3 regions of the Desulfosporosinus burensis genome follow, and region 2 is predicted to be linked to each of the others. Evidence: riboswitches for the same ligand, from Rfam matches in the RefSeq annotation. Region 2 holds a riboswitch; each other region holds the start of a gene.
The links. Region 2 has a riboswitch for cobalamin ahead of ACYQ3Q_RS23175 (ribonucleoside triphosphate reductase). Riboswitches for the same ligand answer to the same signal wherever they lie in the genome.
Positions count from the first base shown of each region.

Region 1 (9,665 bases), on a different contig from region 2:
GCTTATAGAAAACATGAGTTAATTTTGTACTATTAAGCCCGAGGACAATTCTTTGCACTTCTTGTCCTCGGGTAGCTGCTCATATCGTGGTTTGTAATATGAGAGTCCTTATCCTACGGTTTGAGCTTGTTTGATTCATTGAAGAACAGAAAGTTATTATTAACTGTGAGTAAAAGAGTAGGAGATGAAATAATGAATAAGAAAATCAAATCGATTGTGTTTGTAGCTCTGATTTCTATTGCCACCTTAAGTCTAGCAGGTTGCGGTGGTCAATCCAAAGATATGATGAACACCAGCAATATGACCCAATATATGACGAGTAATCCCACTGAAATGATGAATGTTTTAAGTTCACCGGATTCTCGCCAGTCCATGGTAAAAATAATGGGGTCGTCACAAATGATGCCTGTGATGGTTGATATGATGAAAGATAGCAATGTACAAAAGAATATGATGGGTATAATGGGGAGTGACCAAAATCAAGCTAATATGGTAGGTATTATGTCGGATCCATCCATGTATAAGCCTATGGTACAAATCATGTCCGATCCTAAAATGAAAGCGACATTCTCAGCTATGCTTAAAGATCCAGCTTTACAACCCTTGGTTAAGGAAGCCTTAGCTGCAAAATAAATTTCATAAAGTCTTCTCATGAAGGAAGGACCCTGAAGTATAAAATCAGGGTCCTTCCTTCATGAGAAATTCACAACTTTTTCATGAGATAATCGAAACCTTGGGTTACACTTAGGACATGGAAGATCCGCAAAGCGGTAGAACATAGGAATAAAAATTTGGAGGAATATACAATGTGGAAATTTAACAAAAAAATTACAGCAATTCTAGGAACCGCAACACTGGCGATGGGGCTTGTAGCATTACCTGCTATAGCTGGAACAACCGAGCAACAAGGGAACGGTTGGGTTGGTCAGATGCAAGGCTTTATGACGCAAACGTTTTCACCCGAGCAGCACCAAGAGCTTATGAATTCGAACGAAATGCAAAACCTACACAATTCACAGGGTATGCAGGATGCTATGCAAACAGGGGATGTTAAGGCAATGCAAGATCTCATGAATTCAGACCCGAATGTTAAGGCCCTAATGGGACAAGATAATCTTGATCAGATGAACCAATTTATGAGTCAATCTGGAGGAAACATGATGACCAATGGAATGGGTGCTAACAGTTCAGGAAGTTTGATGATGAACGGAACTGGGACAGCAAAAGCAGGTAGTAATATGATGAATTTTTAAGACTCGTGATTGGATGTGTGCTGCTCAAACGTTGCCTCAATTGAACAAGAAGTCTAAAGAGTATCACTAAGTATTAAAAAGGAGCGATGTAAAATGGGTTGCTGTGGACATTCGAAGAAAGACAATTCTGGGGGAAATACCTTGAGTCCCCAAGATGGCATTGTAATAAAAATTGAGGGAATGACATGTGGACATTGCAAAGGTTCAGTGGAGAAGGCGTTATTGAAAGTTCCTGGAGTTACTCGAGCAGAAGTCGATTTAGCTCAGAAACAGGCAGTGGTTATCGGAACCGCAGACCGGACATCGCTTGCAAAGGCTATTGATGAGGCTGGTTACAGGGTTATTAACAATTAATAAGTTTGTTATGCTTAGAGGAGAGCACTACTCTTTTGAGGGGATTCAGACATCGTATAACTGGAAGTGAGTTATTAAGTTAATGAAATTTCGGCCAAGAGTCTAAGGGGAATTGATTTCATTAGTCAATTTAAAGTGCTGAGGATAGTCCTCAGCACTTTTTGTGGATGATTCTTTAGAATGCCTGACAGATTAGAAATGGGCAGTTTCGGGTTTATGCAGTGCGATCATATAGGGCAAATTAAGTGGTAAATAATGTGCATCTTCATGAGAAATTCATAACTTTTTCATAATTAAATCGTATCTAAGAGTTACACTAAGGATATGGAAGAACAGCATTGGTCATCAAATAATTAAAAGGGGGATAGTTATAATGATGATTGGTTTAGTCCTATTAATATTTATTGCGTATTACATGTTTAGTTCATCTAATGCTGGAGGGTCATGCTGCGAGGGCCATCAATCTCAGTCGTACACCTCACTGGATATATTGAGTGAACGATATGCACGCGGTGAAATTCAGAGAGAGGAATACCTCGAGAGGAAACAAGAACTGTCGGGGAAAAAGCAGCAAATATCCATTAAGAAAGGATAAATAGCGTGAACTTTATGAATGAAAAGAGATTATCTAAGGTTGTATTTTATCAAATAGTTTTAAGGAGGAATTTATATGATGGGTGGCTGGGGTAATATGATGGGTAGTTGGGGTTATGGTGGTTATGGAAGCGGCGTCTATGGAATGATGGGGATGGCGGGGATAGGAATGCACCTCATCTTCGGGATGGGGGTTATTATATTGGCTCTCTATTTATTTCGTCGTAAGACCTCGCACGTTCATGCAGGAGGACTAGGTGAGTATAGTGGAATGGATATTCTGCGAGAACGATATGCGCGTGGCGAGATAGATTCTGCTGAGTATCAGAGCAGGAAACAGGATTTAGAAAAATGAGTAGAAAAAGTGGCCGTGGATTTACTCCACAGCCACTTTTATTTCTTTCGGAAGCTTGACGATGAACTCAGTTTCATGCCCGACTTTACTCTGTACGGTGATCGTGCCTTGATGGAGGTCCGTAATCTCGCGAACCAGCGCTAGACCAATTCCAGTTCCCCCTGTCTCACGAGTGCGGGATTTGTCTGCACGGTAAAAACGCTCAAATATTAAAGGAAGATCGTCTTCAGAGATGCCCATCCCGGTATTTCTAATTCTAATTTGACAATAATCGGGTGTTTGTGCAAGGGCGACGTTAATTTGACCGCCTGGGTTAGAGTACCGATAGGCATTATGCACCAGATTATATCCCCCCGCACTTGGATTAAACTTGTAGCCGATACCGTAAACCGTCAAAATAAGTTGCGGGTCGCTAGGAGTCGTTTCAAGCTTTTGTGAGGCTTAAAGAGCAGTATCCAGATTAAATGATTATTTGATGAAACCTTTTGATATTGAAGAACTGCTTATCACGGTCTTTAAGGCCTTTGAAGTAGAAAGACTACGTGAGCAGGTAGACTATCTTAAAGGGGAGGTCCAAAGTAATGGCTGGCAAATGGTTGTGGACAGTGAAGCAATGCAAAAGGTTAGGCACTTAGTGGAGCGAGTCGCTCTCACGCCAGCTACGGTACTTATTCAAGGGGAATCGGGTACGGGGAAGGAATTGGTAGCCAATGCGATACAACCTTAAGAAAAAATTGTGAAGACATTGAGCTAGTTCCTTTCAGTATAAATTTTGAAATATATCTGATTGTTCTTAGGTTGCACCCACATCAATCGCTTAAGATCTAAGCTTGAAAATCAGCTTGGTTATGAGGACTTTATCCAAACGGTTAGAGGGGTGGGTTACAAATTCGAATTAAGTGGTCAATAAGAAATAGCTTAGTAAACAAGCTTTGGTTGGCAATTGTGCTTATAGTACTAGGGGTTTTTCTATTTTTAGTAGTGATACAAGCACAACAGATTAAATCTGTCATCTATGATCAACACGCCCAGCTTTTCATCAATGAGGCGGAAGAGGTCGTCTTAATTTTTAATAAGTATGAAGATACAGAGAGCATCGCTATCGACAAAAGGTTGGAGATCTTAGCTAAGGTATTAAGTGCTAAAACTGCAATCCTGGATACAGATGGAAACATCTTGTATGGTCAACCGGCCAATGATCAGTCGCCGAGCAATTTGCTTTTAGAGCCTGGTTTTAAAGAGAGAGTCCTCGGTGGTGAAAATGTTGTATTCTCCGGTAAGATCAGGGGAATCAGTGAAGAGATGTTTCTTGTGGCTGTTCCTTTAAAAAAGGATAAGCAGATTATTGGGTTGGTGGTTATTTTCAGTCCTCTAGAAAGCATGAAGCATCATGTTAACAACATTTGGGGAATTGCTCTGATAGGAACGTTGATCGGGATCTTTTTAGCGACCGTGTTAAGTATGCTTGTATCCCGAAAGATGATAAGGCCCCTTGAAAAAATGGAAGAAACTGCACGCCGTATTGCAGAAGGTGAGTTTGGCAGGCAAATTGAGGTTACCTCCGATGATGAAGTAGGGCGGCTTGCGCGCTCGTTTAATCGCATGTCAAGTCAGCTTAGCGAAAAAATTGAGGCTATCGAGAGAATTGATCGTTTAAGGCAGGAACTACTATCTGATGTTTCACATGAGTTGCGCACGCCCTTAACGGTTATCCAGGGCTTTTCGGAGGCAGTGTTGGATGGGCTAGTTAAGTCAAAGGAACAGGAGCAACTCTATCTGAATAACATTATTGACGAATCCCAGCGTCTCAGACGCCTAGTCGATGAGTTACTCGACTTAAAAGGAATGGAAGCCACTAAAACCTTTGATGAAATGGAATATGTAATCATGAATAAACTTGTTCAAATTACCGTTGAGCGCTTAAAACATATGGCCAATTCTAAAGAAATTAATTTAACGCTAATTGCGCCAGAGCAAACTATTATCGTACGGGGAAACATTGATCGCCTTAAACAGGTTCTTACGAATTTATTGGACAATGCTATTAACCATTCAGAAGTGGGTGGTGAAGTAAGTGTAACGTTGGGTATGAAGAATAGGCATGCTTTTATAGCCGTAAAAAATGCCGGACTTGGCATTCCCCGGGAAGAACTGTCAAATATTTGGGAAAGGTTTTACAAGGTCGATAAATCTAGATCGAGGCGTGGAACCGGCACGGGCTTAGGACTTTCTATTGTTAAAAAAATAATTGAAATGCATGACGGAAAAGTATCAGTTGAAAGTGAACCCGATCATGGAGCAGTTTTCACCATTTACTTGCCAGCTGCTGAACAAGCATAATTTAAGTTTAACTCAACGATGTTATAAACAAAAAGAAAGGGTTGTGGAAGAAAGCCTCGATCAAGTTATTGCAGATGTTCAAAAGAACACTAATCCCAATGCAAAATCTGGGGCTGCCGTGGTGATGGATGTAAATTCACGACACTTGACGATGTATCGCTTTTGTGATACATTTAATTTGCAAATTTAATAGATGAGCAAGGGATTTTTCTTAACCGAAAAATCATAACAGGGAAGCCGGTTTAAATCCGGCGCGGTCCCGCCACTGTAAAGGGGAGTTTGTGCCACATCCACTGAGGAAACTTGGGAAGGAGGCACTAAACGAGGAACCTGAGCCAGGAGACCTGATTGCTCATATGCTTTACTCACGATGGATGGGTGGCAGGAATTATTTAATTCAGCCCTTCATGTTTTGGAGGGCTTTATATATTTTTATGGGTACAAATTTGGTTTCCCGAGGGAAACTGACCTAAGGGTAAAAGTCTTGTTCAAGCGGGATCTGCTTTCAAAAATGCGAATGCGACTTGAAAGCGGAAGAGAACGCGCCGTCCGAGACAACCGATTCATTGCTGTCTTTATGATTAGTGATGTGAGGTTGTCTCTTTATTTTTTTAGTGAGAGTGGAGGGAGAAATAAGCATGCAACAAGGGCTCATCCATATTTATACTGGTGCAGGGAAAGGGAAGACGACAGCGGCAGTCGGGTTGGGAATCAGGGCGTATGGGCAGGGACTTAAGGTCCTCATGGTTCAATTTTTAAAGGGATGGGCCACGGGAGAAATGAAAGTCATCGCTAGTTTAGGACCGTGCTTTCAGCTCTTTCAATACAAAGAGAATGACAAATTCACTTGGGGAATGGCAGATGAAGAAATGGAAGGAATAAAAGGAGAAATGCGGATTGGACTAAACCTACTATTGAGGCTGTCCTGAGCGGTGAATGGGATTTGATTATCATGGACGAGATTATGGCCGCTGTGAATAGCGGGTTTCTGCCTCTGGAGGAAGTAGTCGAGATAGTTAAGATCAAGCCGCAAAAATTGGAACTCGTTCTGACAGGGCGAGATGCCCCATCAAAGCTGATCGAGTTAGCTGATTACGTCTCGGAAATAACTGCCCGCAAGCATCCCCTGGAAAAAGGTATAATGGCGCGAGAGGGAATAGAGTATTAGGTTGTCTCTTTATATTTAATGAAAGAGGTCGATGATGATACGTATCTTCATAATGATAAAACAGATCAGTTTATTAATAGCCTACGTTTTGGCTATCTATATCGTCTTTCCTGATAATGCTTATGGCATGCATATCATGGAAGGATTCTTACCTTTCAATTGGGCCGCCTTCTGGTGGCTGGCCATGATTCCGTTTGTTATCGCTGGAGTACGTTCCATTAAGAAAACAGTAACACTCCACCCCAGTTTAAAAATGTTGCTCGGTATGGCCGGAGCTTTTGCGTTTGTTTTGTCAGCTTTGAAAATTCTGTCCGTAACGGGTAGTTGTTCGCACCCGACAGGAGTAGGTCTAGGTACCATACTATTCGGACCTACTGCGATGACCGTCTTGGGAATGATTGTCTTAATCTTTCAGGCACTTCTACTCGCTCATGGCGGAATAACGACCCTAGGGGCAAACACGTTTTCTATGGGAATTGTTGGCCCTTTTGTCTCTTACGGTATTTATAAAGGCTCCAAGAAACTGAAACTCCCCTATGGCTATCTGTGTTCATGTCAGCTACAATAGGTGATCTGATGACTTACATTACAACATCCTTCCAACTGGGGCTAGCATTTCCCGCAGCTTCGGGCGGAGTAATGGCTTCCGTACTAAAATTCATGAGCATTTTTGCGTTCACTCAAGTCCCCTTAGCCATAAGCGAAGGTATCCTCACCGTTATGGTCATTAATATCCTTAGTGCTTACAATCAAAAAGAGTTGGGATTTTTAGGCGTATTTACTGGGAAAGAATTACCCACCAGAAAACAGGGGGTGAAGGCATGAAACTGATGACTAAGAATGGGCTTTTACTAGTTCTGGTTGTTGTACTGTCTTTTGCTCCGCTTTTTATAGCGCGCGATGCGAAATTTGCCGGAGCTGATGATAAAGCATCAACAGCGATCAGTACGTTCAACCCCAATTATCAACCTTGGTTTAAACCCTTGTGGGAACCACCGAGCGGAGAAGTTGCATCGTTCTTGTTTGCCTTGCAGGCCGCGCTGGGAAGCGGTTTCGTCTTTTATTATATCGGGTATTCGAAAGGAAATAGAAAGAGAGATCAGACGTGATTGACATAGATAGTTACGCCTATAGCAATAATCTAAAAGCCGTTCACCCTTCGGAAAAGTCTCTTTTTGCCATGATGACCATGGTAATGTGTCTAACGGCTCCCACGGTCATTACCCCTCTGATTGTCTTAGCTTTAATGGCCGCGGGGATAGTCATCAAAGCAGGCATCCCCGCCCAAGTTTTTGTCAAGCTGATGCTTGTTCCGCTTTCGTTTCTCCTGATCAGCGTTTTAACGATTGCTTTTTCAGTCTCGTCCAATCCTTCGGGATTTTGGCTAGCTCAAACCATGTATGGTCTAACAGTAGGTATACACTACCCAGATCTGATCACAGCAGTTCATCTCTTTCTTAGATCGCTCGGAGCAGTTTCTTGTCTTTACTTTCTGGCCCTAACCACTCCAATGACGGAGCTCATTACCGTACTCAATAAAATGAGGGTTCCTGTGATTATCACCGAATTGATGGTGCTCATTTATCGTTTTATCTTTGTCTTTATGGAAACAGCCACCACGATTCGTCGGGCCCAGCTTTCTCGTTCAGGCTATGTCTCTATGAAAAGTTCTTATCGTTCGTTGAGTCGGCTCTTTTCAGCTCTGTTAGGGAAAGTTTTTGTGAAATCCCAAGAACTTTACAATGCCCTGGCTGCGCGGTGTTACTCTGGAGAGATTAAGGTACTTACCGAGAAACGTCCTGTTAGCCCCAAAAATTATCTTATTATCACTGGATTGGAGATTCCTTTAATCTTATTGAATTTATTTTGGAGGTAATACGTTTGTCAGAACTCATACTTGAAGCCGTTGATTTGGATTATTCTTATCCAGATGGCACAAAGGCATTGCGAAATATGAATTTGCATGTTCAAAAGGGAGAAAAACTAGCCATTCTGGGATCGAACGGAGCTGGAAAATCCACTTTATTTATGCAATTTAACGGGATTTATCGTCCTAATTCAGGTTCTATAAAGTACCAAGGACAAGATATTTCCTATAAAAACAAGGCCCTGATCGAATTACGCAAGAAGGTGGGAATTGTCTTTCAAGATCCGGATAGTCAGTTGTTTTCTGCTAGTGTGTATCAGGATATCTCGTTTGGTCCTCTCAATCTGGGACTTGCGGAAGAAGAAGTGAAAGAGAGAGTTAAACAAGCCCTGACAGATACGGAAACCACAGACCTTGAAGACAAGCCAACTCATTTATTAAGTTACGGTCAGAAAAAGCGTGTTTCTATCGCGGGCGTTCTGGCGATGGAACCAGAGGTAATTATTTTTGATGAACCAACCGCCGGGCTGGATCCTCGTCACTCCCAGGAGTTCATGCAGCTTCTGGAAAGGTTGAGTATTGAGGGTAAAATGATTATCCTATCGACTCATGATGTCGATTTAGCCTATTCCTGGTCCAACAGGTTAGTTATTATGTCTAGTGGAGAAATCATTGCTCAAGGAGCACCTGGTGAACTATTCCTGCGTCCTGAACTTATTGAACGTGCTGATTTGGCCCTTCCTTGGCTGATAGAAATGCATTGTGGGTTGGTGGAAAAAGGTTGGTTACCGCCCTCTACTCCTTTGCCGAAAACAAGGGAAGATTTGTTGAGGAGCATTCCGGCAAAGAACGATACATTGGATTAAACTTGACAAGAGGAAATAAAAATGAAGAACAGAACTATACACATGGCCATTCTGATAATGAAATACCAAAAAATGGCGATCACTCCCATACTCATGAACACGAATTTATAATTCATGTACACCAACGTACTCCCGACATTTACCATAGACATGTACATTGAAATATACAAAGTTGTCTTATATCCCATACACATGAGGATTGTCTATTAGAGTTACACTTGTTGTAATAAAGGCTATGGAGGCTAACAAAAATGATCATACTTTTAGGAGAAACGGCGGCGGCGCGTGAGATTAGTAAATGCCTCGATAGTAGAGGGCTGGAGTTTATGCGTTTGCAAACCTGGACAGAAAAGACCTGTTTGAAGGTGCCTTCATTAATCCTTGATGCCAGCCCTCCTTCCAGCAGTGCAAAGTTGGCCCCTTTACGCCAATGGTGTGAGCAACAGGGCATTCCTTATCTTAGGCTTGAAAGACCAGAGACTGTCATTCCAGACAGCTTATTAATATATCCTGTTTGTACTTGGGAGGAAGCTTTGCTCCAGTTAGAACAGCGAGTCGGTGCAATGCATAAAGCGAAAGGACGAATAGTGACGATTTTCGTGACGACGGGAAGCCACCAAATGGAGAGCATCGTACAAGCTACCTTTGCTCGCTATGCTCGTTTAGTTGTTAGGGTTCTTCCAGAAGGACGCTTAGTCCAAAAATGTCAAGATATGGGCATTTCGCCAAGGGATATAGTAGCAATGCAAGGGCAATTTTCGAAAGACATCAACAAGGCGCTATTTAAATTCTATGGAGCAGATATTCTATTAACCAGAGATAGTGGGTCTGCCGGTGGGACAGATACGAAAATCTCGGCAGCCTTAGA
Region 1 is NZ_BAAHYN010000006.1:87,353-97,017, forward strand. Features, by position in the region: gene ACYQ3Q_RS11855 (hypothetical protein) at 193-633, shown strand; gene ACYQ3Q_RS11860 (hypothetical protein) at 807-1,253, shown strand; gene ACYQ3Q_RS11865 (CopZ family metallochaperone) at 1,347-1,607, shown strand; gene ACYQ3Q_RS11870 (SHOCT domain-containing protein) at 1,981-2,202, shown strand; gene ACYQ3Q_RS11875 (SHOCT domain-containing protein) at 2,278-2,556, shown strand; partial or broken gene ACYQ3Q_RS11880 (sensor histidine kinase) at 2,578-2,904, opposite strand; gene ACYQ3Q_RS11885 (sigma 54-interacting transcriptional regulator) at 3,032-3,283, shown strand; partial or broken gene ACYQ3Q_RS11890 (winged helix-turn-helix domain-containing protein) at 3,359-3,466, shown strand; gene ACYQ3Q_RS11895 (sensor histidine kinase) at 3,502-4,896, shown strand; cobalamin riboswitch at 5,079-5,262, shown strand; gene ACYQ3Q_RS11900 (cob(I)yrinic acid a,c-diamide adenosyltransferase) at 5,535-5,825, shown strand; gene ACYQ3Q_RS11905 (cob(I)yrinic acid a,c-diamide adenosyltransferase) at 5,849-6,064, shown strand; partial or broken gene ACYQ3Q_RS11910 (energy-coupling factor ABC transporter permease) at 6,117-6,889, shown strand; gene ACYQ3Q_RS11915 (energy-coupling factor ABC transporter substrate-binding protein) at 6,886-7,173, shown strand; gene cbiQ (cobalt ECF transporter T component CbiQ) at 7,170-7,940, shown strand; gene ACYQ3Q_RS11925 (energy-coupling factor ABC transporter ATP-binding protein) at 7,946-8,797, shown strand; gene ACYQ3Q_RS11930 (precorrin-6A/cobalt-precorrin-6A reductase) at 9,049-9,665, shown strand, end outside.
Region 1: it holds a riboswitch for cobalamin, as region 2 does, so the genes downstream of both, ACYQ3Q_RS11900 (cob(I)yrinic acid a,c-diamide adenosyltransferase) here and ACYQ3Q_RS23175 (ribonucleoside triphosphate reductase) in region 2, are expected to answer to the same signal.

Region 2 (9,665 bases):
AATTGCTGGACGAGGTGGGTCTTTCAGAGGAACACTTGGAGCGTTACCCACACGAACTCAGCGGAGGACAGGCTCAGCGTGTCGCTATAGCCAGAGTGCTGACCCTTAAGCCTAAATTTATTGTCGCAGATGAACCCACTTCCATGCTGGATGTTTCCGTGCAGGCCCAGATCTTGAGCTTGATAAAAAAACTCCAGCAGGAGCATACAATAGGCATGCTTTTTATCTCCCATGATTTAGAGGTAGTTCAAGCGGTAAGCGACCGAGTTGCGGTGATGTATCAGGGAAAGCTGGTAGAAACAGGGAGCAAGCAACAGATTTTCATGGAACCACGGCATTCGTATACAAAATACCTTACCAGTACTATCTTAGGTATGCCAACAAAATAATAAGAGATGCTTAAAACTGATTGGAGCATATGGGGGAGTATTTCCGGAACTAATGATTTTGGTCTCCTAATGAGCCTGAAAAAATGTTAGGGCAACCCCAGCTGAGTCGGAGAAATTTTACTAGGTGCATGGAGAGATTTCCATGCACCTAGTAAAAGCTCCGCCAGAAGAGCATTTTGTCTGGCGAGAAATCACATATGACCTGCCCCATGGCCCTAAACTTAATCCATCGGTGCAATGTGCATTCTGCGGGGAGGGTGTAATGGAACAGCGTGCAAGTGTTCGTGATGGGCGCATCGCCTGTCCGGAGTGTGTGGAACAATACGACAAAGAGAAACTCATCAGCTGGGATCCGGATATCTTGTTCCTTGATGAAGGCGGGTATGCGTTAGTTACGGAGGACTATAAGAAAAACCCGGCAATGTACCGGGGCATTCTCAGATCATCATTTGGTCAATCCGCTTGCCCAGGGTGTTGGCAGCGATGGTCGCTGGGATAGGTTTGGCGGTGGCGGGTGCGGTCATGCAAAATATCCTTCGAAATCCCTTAGCATCTCCGAGTACCCTCGGTATTGCTCAAGGCGCAGCCTTTGGGGCGGCGTTAGCCATCATCGGCTGGGGAGCAGGTAGTACTCCAAGTACAGGCGGAGGAGCGTTGCTGATTAATAACCCATATATTGTCACTATTACAGCCTTCGTAGCGGCAATGCTTACGACCATGATCATTCTCTTTCTGGCTCAATATAAGGGGGTGTCACCGGAGTCTATGGTGTTAGCTGGGGTCGCTTTAGGATCTCTCTTTTCGGCAGCTACTATGCTTTTGCAGTATTTCACCAATGATGTTAATGTAGCTGCCGTCGTCTTTTGGACGTTCGGCGACATTGGGCGGGCATCTTGGAGTTACAATGCCCTGGACAGTGGGGCTGAAACGGCCAAGGGCCTAGGTGTCAACGTGGAAAGAACAAGACAGTGGGGGATGTTTTTTGCCTCTTTGATTACAGCCACCGTCGTTTCCTTCTTGGGAATCATCGCCTTCATTGGTCTAGTGGCTCCACACCTCGTGAAGCGCTTGATTGGTGGGGACAATCGCTTCCTTATTCCAGCTTCTGGGGTGATGGGTGCCTTGCTCCTTCTGGCTGCGGATACCCTGTCTAGGCGGATTATTGCGCCCGTGGTTTTGCCTGTTGGGGCAGTCACTTCCTTTCTCGGGGCCCCACTATTTCTCTATCTTCTGGTGAGGGGGTCTAAGTTACGATGATCTTATCAGTGAATGGGATCGAATTTAGATATGGTAGCCGAACAATATTAGAGAATGTAGGCTTTACTGTACTGAGGGGGGAATTCCTATCAATCCTCGGGAACAATGGCGCTGGAAAATCGACGCTGCTCAAGACCTTGAACAAGATTTTATTACCGAAAAAGGGAAGTATCTTATTGGAGGGGCAGGAAGTGTCTAAGCTTAGTCGCTTGGCAATAGCCCTTAAAATGGCGTATGTCGCGCAAAACTACGAGAGCAACCGTCAGACCGTCTTTGACGCTGTGCTCTTGGGTCGCAAACCCTACATCAAGTGGGAGGCGACAGCGTCGGATTTGGCGTTGGTGCAAGGAATATTAACAAAAACAGGTCTGGGGGAATTTGCTCTTCGCTACTTAGATGAACTGAGCGGAGGGGAACTGCAGAAAGTCGTCATTGCTAGGGCCTTGGCCCAGGAACCCGAGGTTCTGTTAAGATAGTAATTCAACCGGATTATTCAACTAAACCGAGTTCAGCATCTCTGGAAATAAAAAAAATAATCTGCATCAGGGCTCTTGCCTGGGGCAGATTATTTGTCGATAAAATACTAAAAGTTCTTTCTTAATGAATTAATCACACAGTCCACATCCTGAATTGAATTAAAATGACTGAAACTAAAGCGTATCGTTCCATGCGGAAACGTACCAAGCGTGTGATGGGCTGCTGGAGCACAATGAAGGCCGCAACGGGTCATGATCCCAAAGTCCTTAAATAATTGATAGCTAACTTCTGCATTATCGTGATTCAAAAAGTTAAGAGAAGCAATCCCTGTTCGGTCTTGTTTTTGGTCGGGGCCAATGAGCTGAATACCAGGAATAGTTTGCACATTTTGTATAAACCTGTGAACAAGATTAAGCTCTTTTTCTCTAATAGTAGTAATGCCTTCCGCGCTTAAGTATTTAAGTGAGGCATTAAGCCCGTAAATACCTGGCAAGTTTAATGTGCCCGCTTCAAAATGATCGGGCATATAATTTGGTTGAAGAACACTCTCTGATGCGCTCCCTGTTCCCCCTTCGATCAAGGGTTCAACCAGAGAGGCTAATTTATCGTTAAGGTAAAAGCCGCCTATTCCTTGGGGTCCTAAGAGACCTTTATGGCCTGTAAAAGCTAACGCATCGGCCTTTAGTCTAATAAAGTCTATGGTTAAGAAACCAGCTGTCTGTGCGCAATCAATGATAAAAAACAGATTATGCTCCTGGCATAGTTTGCCGACTTCTTCTAAAGGTAATATCGTTCCACTGACATTGGAAGCATGCGTCATAATAACCGCTTTTGTATTAGACCTAATATGGAGGCATAAGTCACTGGTGCGAAGTTCCCCTTTGGTATTACAGAGAACCGTTGATAGTTCAACCCCTTTTTCAGCCAATGAAGCTAGGGGACGCATAACTGCGTTATGTTCCATGGAAGAAACAATCACATGATCTCCCGGTTTCAATAACCCTTTGAGGATAACATTAAGACTTTCTGTAATATTTTTAGTAAAAATCACGTTTTCTGGTTTAGGAAAATTAAACAGGCTACACAGAAGTTCCCGTGTTTCATAGACAATGTTGGCAGCTTCAAATGATGCCGTGTAAAGCCCTCGGTTAATATTACAGCCACTATTGGTTAGAAATCCAGCTACGGCATCAGCCACACCAGGAGCCTTAGGGAAAGAAGTGGCTGCATTATCTAAGTATAATCCGTCCATGACACCATTCCTTTTATAAGAGCTTCGTCGCTTAACGAAGCTCTTACAATTATTGAGTTCACTCCTCAGCACGATAAACTAATTTGTACTGATTCCCTTCAACAGCATAAATCTTCTCGATTTCGTCAGAAATAATCGCGGAAAGATCGCTGGTAAAGTGAAATTTTACACCCATACCACAACTGGAAGTCAACTTGCGGGGTAAAGGGATTAATTCTCCTATATAGTTGGATTTTTTTATAAATTTTGCAAATTTTATAGCAGAAGAATTTGTGTAGAATAACACAATATAGTTCATAATACTATTTCTTCGCGGATATTTCAAAGGTATTAGTGTCGCCATCGAGTTCGACAGTATTAATAGTGTAGCCTGTTAAGTTCAAGTATCTTTCCACATTTAGTTTTGCTGTTTTGCTGTCAACTAGAACAGTTACTTCAGTCGAACATACTTCCAGCGCCTTCTTGGTCATAAGTACTGGTTGGGGACAGGACATTCCTCTTGTATCAATTTGCGCCAATCTTAACACCTCCTTGTACAGTTGCTTTCACATCTTTTTCTAGGTTGAAATAAGCAATTATAAGTAAGAGAGCAAAACCAATGAGTACCGCGATTTTTCCGTTAGGGGAAGGACCTTGAGCACTTGCGGCAAGGGAAAAGTTATGAGCAAAGGCAGCTCCAGCAGACATCCCTAAAACAGTTATGACAGAATCAACATTTCCTTCAGCGGCTAGAATAAGTTGTCTTAAGGGGCACCCTCCCAGAAGCACAGAACCCCATCCTGCGAGTGCCATGCCTAGAAAATTCCATAACCCATCAACATGTGCAACGGATTGGCCAGTAAAACCGAGTTTATAAAAACCAAAGTATAAATTTCCCAAGCTTGCAAAAACAATGATTGAGATAAATCCTAAAATTAAATAAGTATCTTTAAAAAGAATAGCATCTCGAATACCACCTACCATGCATAACCTTGTTCGTTGTACTAAGACCCCGACGATCAATCCTGCAGCAAGAGCAATCCACACTGGCGCATGCCCAGCTCCTGGACCTTTGGTACTAAAGAAGATAAAGGCAGGTGCTACAAGGAGAAGGACAAAAAGCCCGACATTAATCATTGGAAAAAGGTAACCTTCTAGTTTGGACAGTTTATAAGTTCTCTTAAGACTAAACCCACTTTTTAAGAAAACAATGCCAACGATAATCCCAGCTGCAAAACCAGCTAGGCCAAACAGGACATTAAGGTCACCGCCCCCAAGCCTTAAGACCATGCGGAGGGGACAACCTAAAAACATTAAAGCACCAATCATAACTACAAAACCAAGAATAAATCGAATGAAAGGGGATGAGCCTCCTCGAACATCAAACTCTTTTTTAGCAAATGTCATCAGAAAGGCTCCCAGGACAATCCCGATAATTTCCGGACGTATGTACTGAACAACGTCTGCGCGATGTAATCCCAAGGCTCCCGTTGTGTCCCGAATAAAGCACGCGATACAAATTCCCATGTTCACAGGATTACCAAAGCGAACTAGGATGACAGCAAGAATCCCAATGACTGCTCCCGTAAAAATAATGCCTTTTTTACTATCCATTTTACTTCCTCCTTTTTATAGAATCAGAGTTCGGAATATTAAAAGTTTAAATCTGTTTTATCCCTCCTTCTTATCATAACGCTATAGTAATACAGTGATATAATATTATTATAATGTTAATAATGCAACAACTATTCCAATTTATTTAAAATTTGAATATTAAGAAGCCCCAGGCTTTTCGCAGCATTGGTTTTCAGAAGATAGAAAGTAATACTCCTTGAAGGAAAATATTGTGCTGCTTTCAAGGAATAAAGTTAGCATCCTTTCCTCATACTACGATTAATGTAGAAAGGGTTGGCGAAATTTTATGAGTTGTTCAAGTATAAAACATCGCTATGAACAAATGAAGGGCCAGGGGGGTATTCACTTCATAGATGCTTTGACTCTTTATAGTGACCTCAAGGGGTCACTGGATGCCCATAATTTAGAAATAAAAGAGTTGCAAAAAAGTAATGATCAAACTAGCATTTAGCATTTACAAAACCATATTACAGAGGGGAACCAATTGTTATCAGAGTTCGAGACCATGACTCTGCACTAAACAATAGTAAACTGAAAAAGCAGTACATAACTATATAATACGAACCAACACCCTAGGCTACAAAAAGTTGCCTAGGGTGTTGGTTAAATCTTTTCTAAGATAATACGGTGGTTGAGAAGGGTCATGTCTTTTATTCTGGCTTTAATAAACATTTGTTTTCCAAAGATATCTACGAGTTTAAGACCATCTTCAAAGGGCTCGATGGTATCAACGGACTTCATGAGCATCACTTCGTTTTCTCCATCTTTGAGAAAAGCATTCGATTCACACATCACAGTTCGCTCCTTCTTTTATGAATTATAAAAGCCTATACCAGAACAAGTTCATAAGCAGTTGCCTAGGACAGGATCATTTTCTGTTAGGGTCAGACCCAATGATATCTTGACGGTCAGATCAGAATATCTTTAGGTCTGAAGTTGTTAGTATTCCGTAAGGATCCAAACTTTCCTTATGGATTATGAGTTGACATTTTCGCACGTAAGATGCAGGAAGATTTTGAAGGCGTTTTGGAACGTCGAATTCATTACTTTACAAACTATGGGAAGACAGCTGGCATGGGCTCATATGCCAATAATCACCTCCTTTGAAAAATGAAAAAGACCATGGAAATAATGACCAGACTTAATGCCAGGTCAAGACCTCCATGGTCTCTTTTTTCATAATGAATAGTTGCCTATGTTAATAGTATTCTACATAAAAGTGTTAATCCCTTCTGCGTTTTTTATTTTTTTATGAGTTTTTAATAGTTATCCCCATGGAAAACGTGTTTGCTCCTAAAGTCGTTATTAAACTTCATGGTTGACACATTAGGTTAATATACGATAACATGATAACAATTGAATATTGGAAAATAAAGGTGCAAGTACTAAGAGTACAGCTTAAAAGGGAAGCAGGTTAAAGGCCTGCACGGTCCCGCCACTGTAATGGGGAGATGTTTCATACTATTGGCCACTGGTACATACCGGGAAGGCGTGAAGCATTAATGAACCTAAGTCAGAAGACCTGCCTTTGTTAATGAACCAATGACTCTACGAGCGATAGGGGGGTTCCATAAGTAACTGTTGTATTCAGGGAAATACATAGCCTCTTGGCGCTCATCGTCAAGGGGCTTTTCTAATTGGAAAATTAGTAATTTGAAAAAATTGGAGGTTATTCAACCGATGTTAACAGGAATTATTAAACGTAATGGGAGAATTGAGGCTTTTAAGCAAGAGAAAATCATGAATGCAATTTTTAAAGCCGCTACAGCTTGTGGAGGATCGGACTATGAGCGTGCTGAGGAAATAGGCAGACAGGTTGTCGATGTCTTAAATAGAGATTATTGGGACAAGCAACCGGATGTAGAATCGATCCAAGATCTCGTCGAAAAAGTCCTCATAGAAAACGGACATGCCAAAACAGCCAAAGCATTCATACTTTATCGTCAGAAAAGGAAAAGCACCCGTGAGATGGATGCTCTTATTGGAGCGACCATTGGAATGTTTTCCGACTACTTAGGAGATAAGGACTGGCAAATTAGTGAGAATGCGAACACACAAAAAAGTGTTAATGGTTTAAACAATTACATACGAGAAGTCTTTACCAAAAAGTATTGGCTTTATGAAATCTATCCTCAGGAAGTTCGAGAGGCGCATGAAAGCGGAGACTGCCACATCCATGACCTGGGCTTTTTTGGACCCTATTGTGCAGGATGGGATTTGAGACAGCTCCTTCTTGACGGATTCGGAGGAGTACCTGGCAAGGTAGAAAGCGGCCCAGCCAAACATTTACGGTCTTTCCTTGGGCAAATCGTCAATTCTACCTTTACGACACAAGGAGAAACTGCCGGAGCACAGGCTTGGTCAAGTTTTGACACCTATTGTGCGCCGTTTATACGGAATGATCAATTGACCTTTACCCAAGTCAAACAGTGCTTGCAAGAATTTGTTTTTAACATCAATGTTCCCACGAGGGTCGGATTTCAGTGCCCCTTCTCCAACCTTACCTTTGATATAAAGGTACCTGCTACCTTGAGAGATGAGCAGGTCATGATTGGCGGAACCTATACTAAGGATAAATATGGAGATTTTCAGGACGAGCTGGATATGTTCAACTTAGCGTTCTGTGAAGTGATGCTGGAAGGAGATTCCAAGGGAAGAGTGTTTACGTTCCCAATTCCAACCCTTAACATTACCAAAGACTTTGATTGGGAGAGTCCTGTAGCGGATGCCTTTATGAGAATTACTTGTAAGTATGGAATTCCTTATTTCGCTAATTATGTCAACTCAGAGCTGTCTCCCGAAGATGCCGTATCCATGTGCTGCCGGTTAAGGCTTGATACCGGTGAACTTAGAAAAAGAGGTGGGGGTTTGTTCGGAAGCAATCCTCTCACAGGATCAATCGGTGTATTTACAATTAACCTGCCCAGATTAGCGTATCTATCCAAGACAAAACAGGAATTTATGGAACGTCTGAAACAAATGGCGGAAATCGGGCGCACGGCCTTGGAAATCAAGCGGAAAATTATTGAGCAGCAGTCAGAAAGGGGACTGTATCCCTATTCATGCTATTATTTGAGACATTCAAAGGAGCGGACTGGGCATTATTGGCACAATCATTTCAGTACGATCGGTATCGTCGGCATGAATGAGGCGTTACTGAATTTCATGGGAAAAGGAATTGAAACTGAAGAAGGGCGGGAGTTTTCGGTTAGTGTCATGAACTATTTGAGAGAGCTGCTGGTTAAATTTCAACATGAGACCGGAAACGTCTACAATTTAGAGGCGACGCCAGCAGAGGGAACATCATACCGTCTGGCTATGTTGGATACTAAAAGGTATGACTCAATTATTACTGCTGGTGATAAAGTCCCTTATTATTCAAACTCAACCCAACTTCCGGTAGGCTATACGGATGATATTTTTGAGGTTTTGGAGCTACAGGACGAATTGCAGTCTCTTTACACAGGGGGAACGGTTCAGCACCTTTATCTTGGAGAAGCGGTTGAGGATATTAAGGTTTGTAAGCAACTTATTCAAAAGATATTTACCAAACACAAAATCCCCTACATCTCCATCACCCCAACCTTCAGTATCTGCAAATCTCACGGATACATCAGCGGAGAACATTTCACTTGCCCTGAATGTGGTGCCGAAGCCGAAGTATGGTCCAGAGTGACAGGTTATCTTAGACCGGTCAAGAACTATAATCTTGGAAAGAAAGAAGAGTACGACCAGAGGAAAAAATTCGTAATGCCAGAGGTGGTATGATGAATATTGCCGGATTCGTGAAGACCTCCTTTGTGGATTATCCGGGTAAGATAGCGTCTGTGGTTTTTACTCAGGGCTGTAATTTAAGATGTGGTTATTGTCACAATTTCAGTCTTATAGATGAAAATGACACCTCAAACGGTATTCTGCCTGAAGAAATTTTTGAATGGCTTTCAAAAAGAAAAGGAATGATCGATGCAGTGGTTATAAGCGGCGGAGAGCCGACGTTGCAAAAGTATCTTCACGTTTTTATCGAAGAATTGAAAGCAATGAGTTTACTCGTAAAGCTTGACACAAACGGAACAAATTCAGGTATCTTGAGAGCGTTGATTGATGACCATCTGCTGGATTTTATCGCTATGGACTTAAAGGCTCCGCTCAACAAATATGAAAGAATTACAGGGACAAGCCAGTTGGAGTTATCGTCAATTCGAGAAAGTGTGGAAGTTATTAAAAATAGCGGACTTGTTCATGAGTTCAGGACAACACTTTGCCCTGAACTCGAAGCAGATGATATACCAAGCATTATGTTAGATTTCGAAATTGCTTCAAATTACGTGGTGCAGAGCTGCAGAAGCACGGATTTTAAAATAATATCCAGGAACAAGCCGGATTTGAAGAGATTGACTTGGTGGTCTGAAAAGAATTTGTCCTTCTCTTTTCGAGGATTTGAAGTCGGCTAAGTAATGATGTACTGGGTGATGTAGTGCCTTTGTCCTAACCGCCTCGGCGAGTGCCGTGAGGCAATAATTTTAAGCGGGAGGAGAAATAAGCATGCAACTAGGGCTTATCCATATTTATACTGGTGCAGGGAAAGGGAAGACGACAGCAGCAGTCGGATTGGGGATCAGGGCGTATGGACAGGGACTTAAGGTCCTCATGGTTCAATTTTTAAAAGGATGGACTAC
Region 2 is NZ_BAAHYN010000015.1:93,976-103,640, reverse strand. Features, by position in the region: gene ACYQ3Q_RS23225 (ATP-binding cassette domain-containing protein) at 1-389, shown strand, start outside; gene ACYQ3Q_RS23220 (hypothetical protein) at 532-888, shown strand; partial or broken gene ACYQ3Q_RS23215 (FecCD family ABC transporter permease) at 807-1,646, shown strand; gene ACYQ3Q_RS23210 (ABC transporter ATP-binding protein) at 1,643-2,122, shown strand; gene ACYQ3Q_RS23205 (aminotransferase class V-fold PLP-dependent enzyme) at 2,230-3,375, opposite strand; gene ACYQ3Q_RS23200 (putative Se/S carrier protein) at 3,434-3,673, opposite strand; gene ACYQ3Q_RS23195 (sulfurtransferase TusA family protein) at 3,678-3,902, opposite strand; gene yedE (YedE family putative selenium transporter) at 3,880-4,968, opposite strand; gene ACYQ3Q_RS23185 (CooT family nickel-binding protein) at 5,593-5,781, opposite strand; partial or broken gene ACYQ3Q_RS23180 (hypothetical protein) at 5,962-6,054, shown strand; cobalamin riboswitch at 6,347-6,533, shown strand; gene ACYQ3Q_RS23175 (ribonucleoside triphosphate reductase) at 6,670-8,757, shown strand; gene ACYQ3Q_RS23170 (anaerobic ribonucleoside-triphosphate reductase activating protein) at 8,754-9,440, shown strand; partial or broken gene ACYQ3Q_RS23165 (cob(I)yrinic acid a,c-diamide adenosyltransferase) at 9,532-9,665, shown strand, end outside.

Region 3 (9,665 bases), on a different contig from region 2:
GTCTATCCCCCACAGAATGCAAGCACCAAGTACTCCAATAGCACCCAATGAAAAACCCCACTGCCCGGATGAACCCCATGAAAGCAATATACTTGCCATGGTAATCAATAGTACAGCCATCCATATCCTTTTCCCAACAGCCTCTTTGAATGCTACAACAGCAATTACAGTAGTTGCTACGCCCTCGAAATTCAGCAAAAGGGAAGCCGTAGACGCCGGTGTATTTTTCAGGCTAAACATCAGCACAATGGGGGCTGCTATCCCGCCTATACATACAGCACCAATTATCCAGGGCCAATCATTTCTAGTAAGTCTTGCCTCATCACTGGAACGCTTGTTATAACTTCGGAAGTATCTCTGTAAGTAAAGCCCGATACCACTGCCCAGATATAGAAAGGATGCCATTAGGGTTGGGGCAATTTCACCCAAAAGTAGTTTTGAAATAGGGGCACTCGCTCCAAACAAAGCAGCAGCAATTATGGCTTTTAGTATTGGGGCAATATTTCTGTTCTTCATTTTTATTTCCTCTTATCCAATTTTAACCCGCTAGATCATTCTTTACAGGAATGCTTCTAAACAAATCTTCCCTTGTTTTTGGCAACGGGGTAGACGGAGGTAACCATCCTTTTTGAACCAACTCAATATGCATTTCTATCAGCCATGGAAGGGCTAAATCGGCACGTTTAACAATCTCTGGGCGCAGGAATAGTTTCCCAGGTTCTCCGTGGGCAATGATCTCTCCACTGTACATTATTGCTATCCGATCTGACCAGGTATAAGCTAAATCGACATCGTGAGTCGATAGGATAGTCGTTATACCCTCCCTGCTCAGCTTTCCTAGAAGCTGCATGAATTCCTGGGAGTGACGCGGGTCCAGCCCTGCTGTTGGTTCATCAAATATTATGACTTCTGGTTCCATCGCCAGAACGCCAGCGATAGAAACTCGTTTCTTCTGCCCATAACTTAACAGGTGAGTGGGTTTATCTTCAAGGTCTGTCGTTTCCGTATCTGCCAGGGCTTGTTTAACTCTCTCTGTCACCACTTCTTCCGAAAGTCCGAGATTGAGAGGACCAAACGAGATATCTTGATACACACTAGCGGAAAACAACTGACTATCCGGATCTTGAAAGACGATTCCAACTTTCTTGCGTAATTCGATCAGAGCCTTGTTTTTATAAGAAATATCTTGTCCGCGATACTTGATAGAACCTAAGTTCGGACGATAGATTCCGTTAAATTGCATGAATAACGTGGATTTACCGGCACCGTTTGAACCCAGAATCGCTAGCTTTTCTCCTTTTTCAACCTGTAAACTCACTTTGCGCAAGGCCTTTGTACCATCAGGATAAGAATATTCTAGGTCAACCGCTTCAAGTATAATTTCCGGCAAATTTATCCCCTCCCTAGTAAATTCAACAAGATCAAAGGAATCTCAAAAACAGTTATAATCATGTAATTTCTAAGATTAATTGGATATTTCTTGGTCAGCACCTTAATCTCTCCCGTGTAACACCGCGCTGCCATGGCATTGTATAGTTCTTGAGATTTGACGAAAACCTTCCCCAGAAGCGCAGAGAAGAGCCGACTCATAGAACGGAAAGAACTTTTCATTGAGATAAAGCCTGAACGAGAGGCCTGGGCACGATGAATAGTGGTAGCTGTTTCCATAAAGACAAAGATAAAACGATAAATCAGCACCATTAATTCAGTAATAATACTAGGAACTTTCATCTTATGGAGTACTGTAATTATTTCAGTCATGGGAGTGGTTAGGGCTAGAAAGTAAAGACAGGAAACAGCCCCTATCGATCTTAGAAAGAGATGAACTGCGGTGATCAGATCTGGGTAGTGTATTCCTACTGTTAGGCCATTAATAGTTTGAGCTAACCAAAACCCCGAAGGATTGGTCGAGACTGAAAAAGCAATCGTTAAAACGCTGATCAGGAGAAACGAAAGAGGAACAAGCATTAGCTTGACAAAAACTCGGGCGGGGATGCCTGCTTTGCAGACTATCCCTATAGCCATTATGGCTAACACAATAAGAGGGGTGATTACTGTAGGAGAAGTTAGGCACACTACCATGGTGATTATCGCAAAAAGAGACTTTTCCACCGGGTGAACTGTTTTTAGATTATTGCTATAGGCGTAACAATCAATGCTAATCATGCTTGATCCTTCTTGCAGACACTGTGTTTACCCTTGGCATAACCTATATAATAGAAGAAAAATCCGCTTCCGAGGGCTGCCTGCAGGGCAAACAAGAAAGTTTCGACTTCTCCGCTCGGCGGTTCATATAAGGGTTTAAACCAAGATTCATAATTAGGAGCGAGAGTGCTGATAGCTGCTGAGGCTCGTTGATCAGCTCCGGCGAATTCGCCACCACGTACCAGAAAAAGGGGACCAAAGGCCAGTAAAACTACAATTAACAGTAATATCCCATTCTTTACAATCGGTTTCATGCTTTTACCTCCCGTTTGTTGTTAGGTAATTCTTTTCCAGTAAATACGCCTAAAAACTGCAACTCTTTTTTACTGTAGGTACTTAGAATATTAATCACCAGAACAGTAAGGATACCTTCGCTTATGGCTAAGGGAAGCTGAGTGAACGCAAAGATGCTCATGAATTTTAGTGCGGAAGCCATTACTCCGCCCGAAGCCGCGGGAAAAGCCAGCCCCAACTGGAAAGAGGTTGTAATGTAGGTCATTAGATCCCCCAAAGTGGCTGATAGAAAAACCGATAGCCACAGGGGAGCTCCCAATTTATTACAACCCTTATAGATACCATAAGAGACAAAAGGTCCCACAATCCCCATAGAAAACGTGTTTGCTCCGAGGGTCGTTATTCCACCATGAGCTATTAGAAGGGCTTGAAAGATTAAGACAATCATTCCCAAGACGGTCATCGCTAAAGGTCCGAACAGAATGGTACCTAGACCTACGCCTGTCGGATGCGAACAACTACCAGTTACCGACGGAATTTTCAGGGCAGACAAAACAAAAGCAAAGGCTCCGGCCATACCGAGCAGCATCTTTAAACTGGGATGGAGAGTCACTGTTTTCTTAATGGAACGTACCCCAGCAATAACAAACGGAATCATAACAATCCACCAGAAGGCGGCCCAGTTAAAGGGCAAGAATCCTTCCATAATATGCATAGCATAAGCATTATTAGGAAAGATCATATAGACAACCAGAACGTAGGTTATTAATAGGCCGATATTCTTAAACTTGCGTAGACCCATAAAATTAACAACTCCTTTTGATTTCTAACCCATTATCTTCTAATGAAGAATTTGTCCCCCACTGATCATAACACCGTACCCTATACCCCATGCTTTGGTTAATAAAAACAAAAAAACCCTTCACCAATAGAAGGGTAAAAAGCTTAACCAGTATCAGGTAACAATAGCAGTCCTGAAGACACAGGTATCCACCCCCTAACATTCCCGTAGGTAGTTGCAAATTCGGAATAAGCAGGTCTCCTGGCTCAAGATCTTCGTCAAATCACGTCTTCCCGGATAAATTCCAGTGACAACTATGTGAGTTAACTCCCTTGTACAGTGGCGGGCACCGCGTCAGCTTCAACTGACTTCCCTTTTCAATTCTTTCCCTCGGAAAAGAATCACTCATTCCTATATTTAATTGTCTTTTACAGTAACATAAAATATTGCATCTGTCTATTACTTAAAATATATTCAATATCAGTAGCGTTGCATAAAGCTTTTACGCAAAAGTCAAATTCTATGTTACAAAGAAAACCAACGGAAAATGGCGTAAACTGCAGATATCCCTGATTATTCCTGTCAAAACCATAAAAAAAGCCTTATAATTAGAGTTAGGGTAGTTCTTGCCCAAATCTCTAATCATAAGGAGATAAAAAATGCAAGGCAAGAATACTACAAAATCCACATTTATGCAACTGTTTCAACCGGTTTTTTCTAAAAATATTTGGACTAAAATTCATCAAGAAGTTCCAGACCTTGATAAGCGAGTCCAAAAACTTAAAACAAACCAACTCGCGTTACTTATCAGTAATGCTCAACTCCAAGAATTTAAAGCTTTACGAAAAATCAGTGCCAGTGTTCAAAGTAATGACTTCAGTCGTACCATTGGCTTAGAAAGCATTAGTCATAGTCAAATTTCACGAAGACTTAGAACTCTTCCTGTTAGAGTCTCGGAAATGCTTTTTAAAAACCTATTAAACGAAGTAGCTCAGAAAAAAGGGTTCGGACTGATCCAGCAACGCCTTGGAAACCTGTTCATGATTGATGCATCTACGATAAGCTTGTGCCTTTCTAAGTATCCTTGGGCTGTGTTTAGAAAAACCAAGGCCGGAATCAAAATGCATCTGCGACTAAGTTTCGACGGAATGGCTGTCCCTGACGCAGTGATTATTACTCCGGCAAAGACGGCAGACAAGAAGAAACTGGATGAACTGATTGTCAAAGATACTGACGCCCTTAATATTTTTGACCGGGGTTACGTGGATTACAAACTATTTGATGACTACTGTGAAAAGGGTATTCGATTTGTAACTCGCCTTAAAGAGAATGCTGTGGTTGAGTTTCTTGGACAACGAAACGTTGAAGAAGATGGTCCAATTGAAGAAGACGTTGATGTTATTCTTGGAACGAACAGCCGAAAAATGAAGCATAAACTTCGTGTCATTACCATTGATGATTCGGTCAACGAACCCTTTTCCATCGTCACGAATGACTTTAATCGAAGTGCCGAGGAATTTGGTGAGATTTACCGGTATCGCTGGCAAATAGAGCTGTTCTTTAAGTGGCTGAAACAACACGCTCAGATCAAACATTTTTACGGCACAAGTGAGACATCAGTTATTAACCAGTTACTTTTAGCACTCATGACTTATTGCGCACTCGTTCTTCTAAAACTTGAAATCGAGGATAAAAGAGACTTACTGAATTTGCAAAGAAGCGTTATCTCTTGTTTATTTGAAAGCTATGATTCGTTTCTAGAAAAGCTTCGGCGAAAATGGGGAAACGGTTCTCGGAGAATCAACTATGATCGTATTTACAAAATGACAGAGCATCAGATTATGAATGAAGAGACGGATTGGCTCAATGATTTAACCTACGATCCCGTTATCCCCTAAAGTTATATTATGTAAAAATGTGGAAAAGAACTACCTTCTATGTCAACGCTCCTTTGGCCTATGGGAGGAAAAACCACATGGATGTATACACCAATAATGGTATATTAAGTAATTATAGAGAAAGCATTTTCTTTATTGACATGACTCGATCTAGTTTGATGCAACGCTACTGATTCAATATATTTCTGAGAGTTTAACTGGGCTGCCTCAATTTGATTGCAAAATCACTTTTTTGATAGGGTTATGCTCATAATTCACTTATTTTTTTAGTTAATCTAGTGGTTCAAAGTGGATGTGAACATTCTCCAAACGAGCCACATTGTTTTTCAGTTCGCTTTTTATACTGTTTGATATCGTTTCCAGTTTATCCACAGTAAAATCGCCCCGAACTCCACAATGCAAGAACGTTGAAACCTTGTTCCCCTTGCGGTATAGCTTTATGTCATGGCAGTCTACATTGTCCCTTATTTTTAGGACTGCAGTTTTTATGTTATCGATAATATCCTGCTGTGTTTCAGTAATATCCTCAGTTTCTACCACTTGTTCAGCTCGTTCAAAGTAAAGACTCACATTGTCAACATTGTTTATTGCCTTCTGAACCATGTTGCCAATCCTATGGGATAATTCATGGGAATCCTTTAGGGTTAAGTTTTCCTCCAATTCTATGTGTGCAGTAATCTTCTTTTTTCCTTCAAGTTCATAAACATGTATATTATGAACATTTGTACAATTAGGAATCTGGTTTATTAATTCCTCTAAAGTGCGGTTAAGACTTAAATCAGCATTCCCGACAGCATCAACAGGAAATGTGCTGACCACAATATCACACCTCGGTATTTTCTCTGAAATCCTTTCCCTGATTTCATGAACTATAGTATGAACGCTTCTATGGCTTTGATATGGGTCAACGCCAACATTTATATCAATATACTGAACTGCCCCAGAAGGTCTGAGCCTGATTTCTGCAACCTGAATAACACTGGTGATTTTGCAGATTTCCTCTTCGATCATTTCTTTCATCCCGTTTGGTGCAGTATCTAACAAAACATCGATGGTCTCTCTGCCAAGCTTGATGCTCACCTTAATAACAAGCAGCGCAACCCCCAAAGCAGCTACTGGGTCTGCGTACTTTAAAACAGGTATGTTGAAATAATCACCTATCCAAACACACATCAAGCCCACTATAACTACTGAGGAACTCCATATATCACTGCTAAAATGAAGTGCATCCGCTTCTAATGCCTGACTGCCATGTTCCTTGGCAGCCTTCTTCAACACTCTTACTCTTGAGGCATCAACCATGATTGAAATAATCATGGTTAATACGCCCCACTGAATTCCAATTAATTCCACACTTTTGCCCAAAAACAACTTTTCCACAGCTTCATATATAATCCATACACAGGTTATGAGGAGTAAAGCTGTCTCTATAAGAGCTGAAAAACTTTCTATCTTCCCATGTCCATAGTGATGCTTAGAATCTGCAGGTTTATCGGAAAACTTTACTGCAAAAAAGGTTATAAGCGCAGCGCATAAATCCAATGCAGAATGCAATGCCTCAGATAAGATTCCTAAGCTGCCTGTAAAAATACCCACTACAGTTTTCATTAATGTGAGGAAAACTGCTGCAAAAACAGAACTCAATGCTGCCTTTTGTTTGTCTATAACCAAGATCAGACCACTCCCATTAACTTATTGAATTAATAAGTAACTTGAAAATTCAACTTGTTAATTATACTATCGTAAGTATTCAATTGATTCAACCGTGACAACCAGTATGTCAAGTTCCTCCATTTTATATTTACTGATTTTCAGCATAGCACTTTCTACTTAAATGATGGAAGCAGTATTTCGACCCGAACCCCTCCATCCGTTCTATTCGTCGTGGTTATCTTCCCCCCGTGCTGATCAAGGATGCTGTGCACAACAGATAACCCCAACCCGGTACCTTTTTCCTTCGTCGTAAAAAACGGATCATAAATATAGGGCATGTCGTCCGGTGAAATACCTGGTCCCTCGTCACTGACGGCGAAACCTACAAAGCCAGCTTGTCGAACTCCCTCTAGCTGAATCACACCGCCATCTCCCTGGGCATCGATGGCATTGAGTAAGATATTCAGTATGACCTGCTTAATCTGATCCGGGTCGACCTCAACCACTTGCTCCTCAATTTGGCTTCGCGCTTGTATTAATTCAATATGATGTTGCCCCAGGGCAGGCTGGATCAGGGAAACTCCTTCTTCCAAGAGTTTCCCTAACTCAATCCCACCACGTACAGGCTCTTTAGGACGGGCAAAGGACAGAAACTCGCTCACCAAGCGATTTAACCGTTCACACTCTTCCAGAAGCACCCTACAGTATTCTGAAACAACTCCATCCTCAATTTTCTCCTGCGCCAGTAGTTGGATGCTCACTTTCATAATTCCCAAGGGATTGCGTATTTCATGGGCCAACCCGGCGCTCATATGCCCCAGCGCCGTTAATCGTTCCGTTTGCCGTATCTCACCCTCCAATCGTTTTCGTTCCTGCCCTTCTTGCTTTAACTTCTCCACCAACTGCGTTTGAACTTGCAAGGCGAGCTGATGTTTGCGTGACGCCTTCCGTTCCTGCTCAGTCAAGAATCCAGTTAACCAGCCGATTACGTTTATCAAGCCTATTTCCACCCACTGCGTATACATGGCCGATGGCGCCATTGCCTGGAGATATATCATCAACGGCAGGATGAGGACCGTAATGACCAAGCCGGATATTATCCCCCCAGCAGGGCCAAAACGCATGGCAGCATAAATCACCGGGAGGTAGTACGCGAATTGCAATAAAATGTGATAGTTCATTTCGTAATGGTAATTCGTGTAGTGAATGACCGTCAAAATCACTACAACAATCCCAATCGCGATAAGATCAAAGAGAGTCCGAGCACGATCTTGTGCAGGGGGTTCATGATTTAGCAAAGAAGATCTCCTCTCTATCCTTTTATCCTCCCCTAAGTGGGGATCTATTCTTGTATTTTAACATATACAAGAGTAGGACAGGCACCCATTGTAAGCTGCTTATCCTACTCTACCCTTTTCTCTTTACAATTCCTTGTTACCGGACATATTTAATGATCCTATCCTTTAGCATAATCAAATTTCAGGATTAACCTTTTTTCAAGCACCTTGCTTTCGGCTAATTCGTTTTCATGACACGCATTGCGTTTATGACAGCAATCACCGTTACGCCGACATCAGCAAACACTGCTTCCCAAATAGTAGCGATACCCCCAGCACCTAAAACAAGTACGACAGCTTTAACGCCCAAGGCGAAAAATATATTCTGCCAGACGATGCTTCGTGTCCTTTTGGCAATTTTAATGGCATTCACAAGCTTTGAGGGTTCATCTGTCATGATCACAATATCCGCAGCCTCTATGGCTGCATCAGAGCCTAACCCTCCCATTGCCACGCCAACATCGGCACGAGCCAGTACCGGGGCATCATTAATACCATCTCCGACAAAGAGCAGCTTCCCTTTGGTCTGCTTTTGTTTTTCTATGAGCTCCAGCTTCTCAACCTTCTGATCAGGGAGTAATTCAGCAAATACTTCATCAAGGCCCAACTGACGCCCAATCGCTTCTCCCACTAGCTTGCTGTCTCCGGTAAGCATCACTAGTTTCTTTACGCCAATCCCCCGAAGCTCTCTTACCGCTTTTTCAGCATCATCTTTTATCTCATCCGATATTACAATATAGCCTGCATAGTTGCCATCAATGGCTATATGAACCACTGTACCGGTTTCATCAATTACATTATAGGTTATATTTTCTTTAACCATCAGTTTTTTATTACCGGCTAAGATCCGTTTACCCTTAACCCTCACTTTAATTCCATGCCCCGAGATTTCATCATAGTTCTCTATTTCGCTTTTATTAATTTCTTTCCCGTAAGCTTTCAGGATTGAAGTGGCAATGGGATGGCTGGAATAGCTTTCGGCAAAAGCAGCATACTCTAGCAGATTCTCCTCTGATTCACGACCAAGTGAGTAAATTTTTGTAACCTTAAACACGCCTTTGGTAAGGGTGCCTGTCTTGTCAAAAACAATTGTGTCCACGTTATTTAAGGCTTCAAGGAAGTTGCTGCCCTTGACCAGGATGCCACTTTTAGCAGCTCCGCCAATACCACCGAAGAAACCCAAGGGAATCGATATTACTAACGCACAGGGGCAGGACACAACCAGAAAAACCAAAGCCCTATAGATCCAATCTGAGAAGGTCGCACCTGTAACAACCAAAGGGGGAATAACCGCCATTGCTAAGGCAACAAATACCACGACTGGTGTATAGTATCTTGAAAATTTAGTGATGAACTGTTCAGTTGGAGCTTTCTTGCTATTGGCATTTTGTACCAAGTCAAGGATTTTGGAGACTGTGGAATCTCCAAACTCTTTCGTTACCTCAACTGTTAATAGTCCATTCTTATTGATGGTTCCTGACAGAATTTCGTTTCCTGGTTCAACTTCTCTTGGCACAGACTCCCCGGTTATGGCAGACGTGTCAAGCATAGACATAC
Region 3 is NZ_BAAHYN010000001.1:169,313-178,977, forward strand. Features, by position in the region: gene ACYQ3Q_RS00940 (DMT family transporter) at 1-516, opposite strand, end outside; gene ACYQ3Q_RS00945 (energy-coupling factor ABC transporter ATP-binding protein) at 539-1,390, opposite strand; gene cbiQ (cobalt ECF transporter T component CbiQ) at 1,393-2,166, opposite strand; gene ACYQ3Q_RS00955 (energy-coupling factor ABC transporter substrate-binding protein) at 2,163-2,459, opposite strand; gene ACYQ3Q_RS00960 (energy-coupling factor ABC transporter permease) at 2,456-3,241, opposite strand; cobalamin riboswitch at 3,455-3,644, opposite strand; gene ACYQ3Q_RS00965 (IS4 family transposase) at 3,880-5,118, shown strand; gene ACYQ3Q_RS00970 (cation diffusion facilitator family transporter) at 5,389-6,789, opposite strand; gene ACYQ3Q_RS00975 (two-component system sensor histidine kinase NtrB) at 6,945-8,069, opposite strand; gene ACYQ3Q_RS00980 (heavy metal translocating P-type ATPase) at 8,287-9,665, opposite strand, start outside.
Region 3: it holds a riboswitch for cobalamin, as region 2 does, so the genes downstream of both, ACYQ3Q_RS00960 (energy-coupling factor ABC transporter permease) here and ACYQ3Q_RS23175 (ribonucleoside triphosphate reductase) in region 2, are expected to answer to the same signal.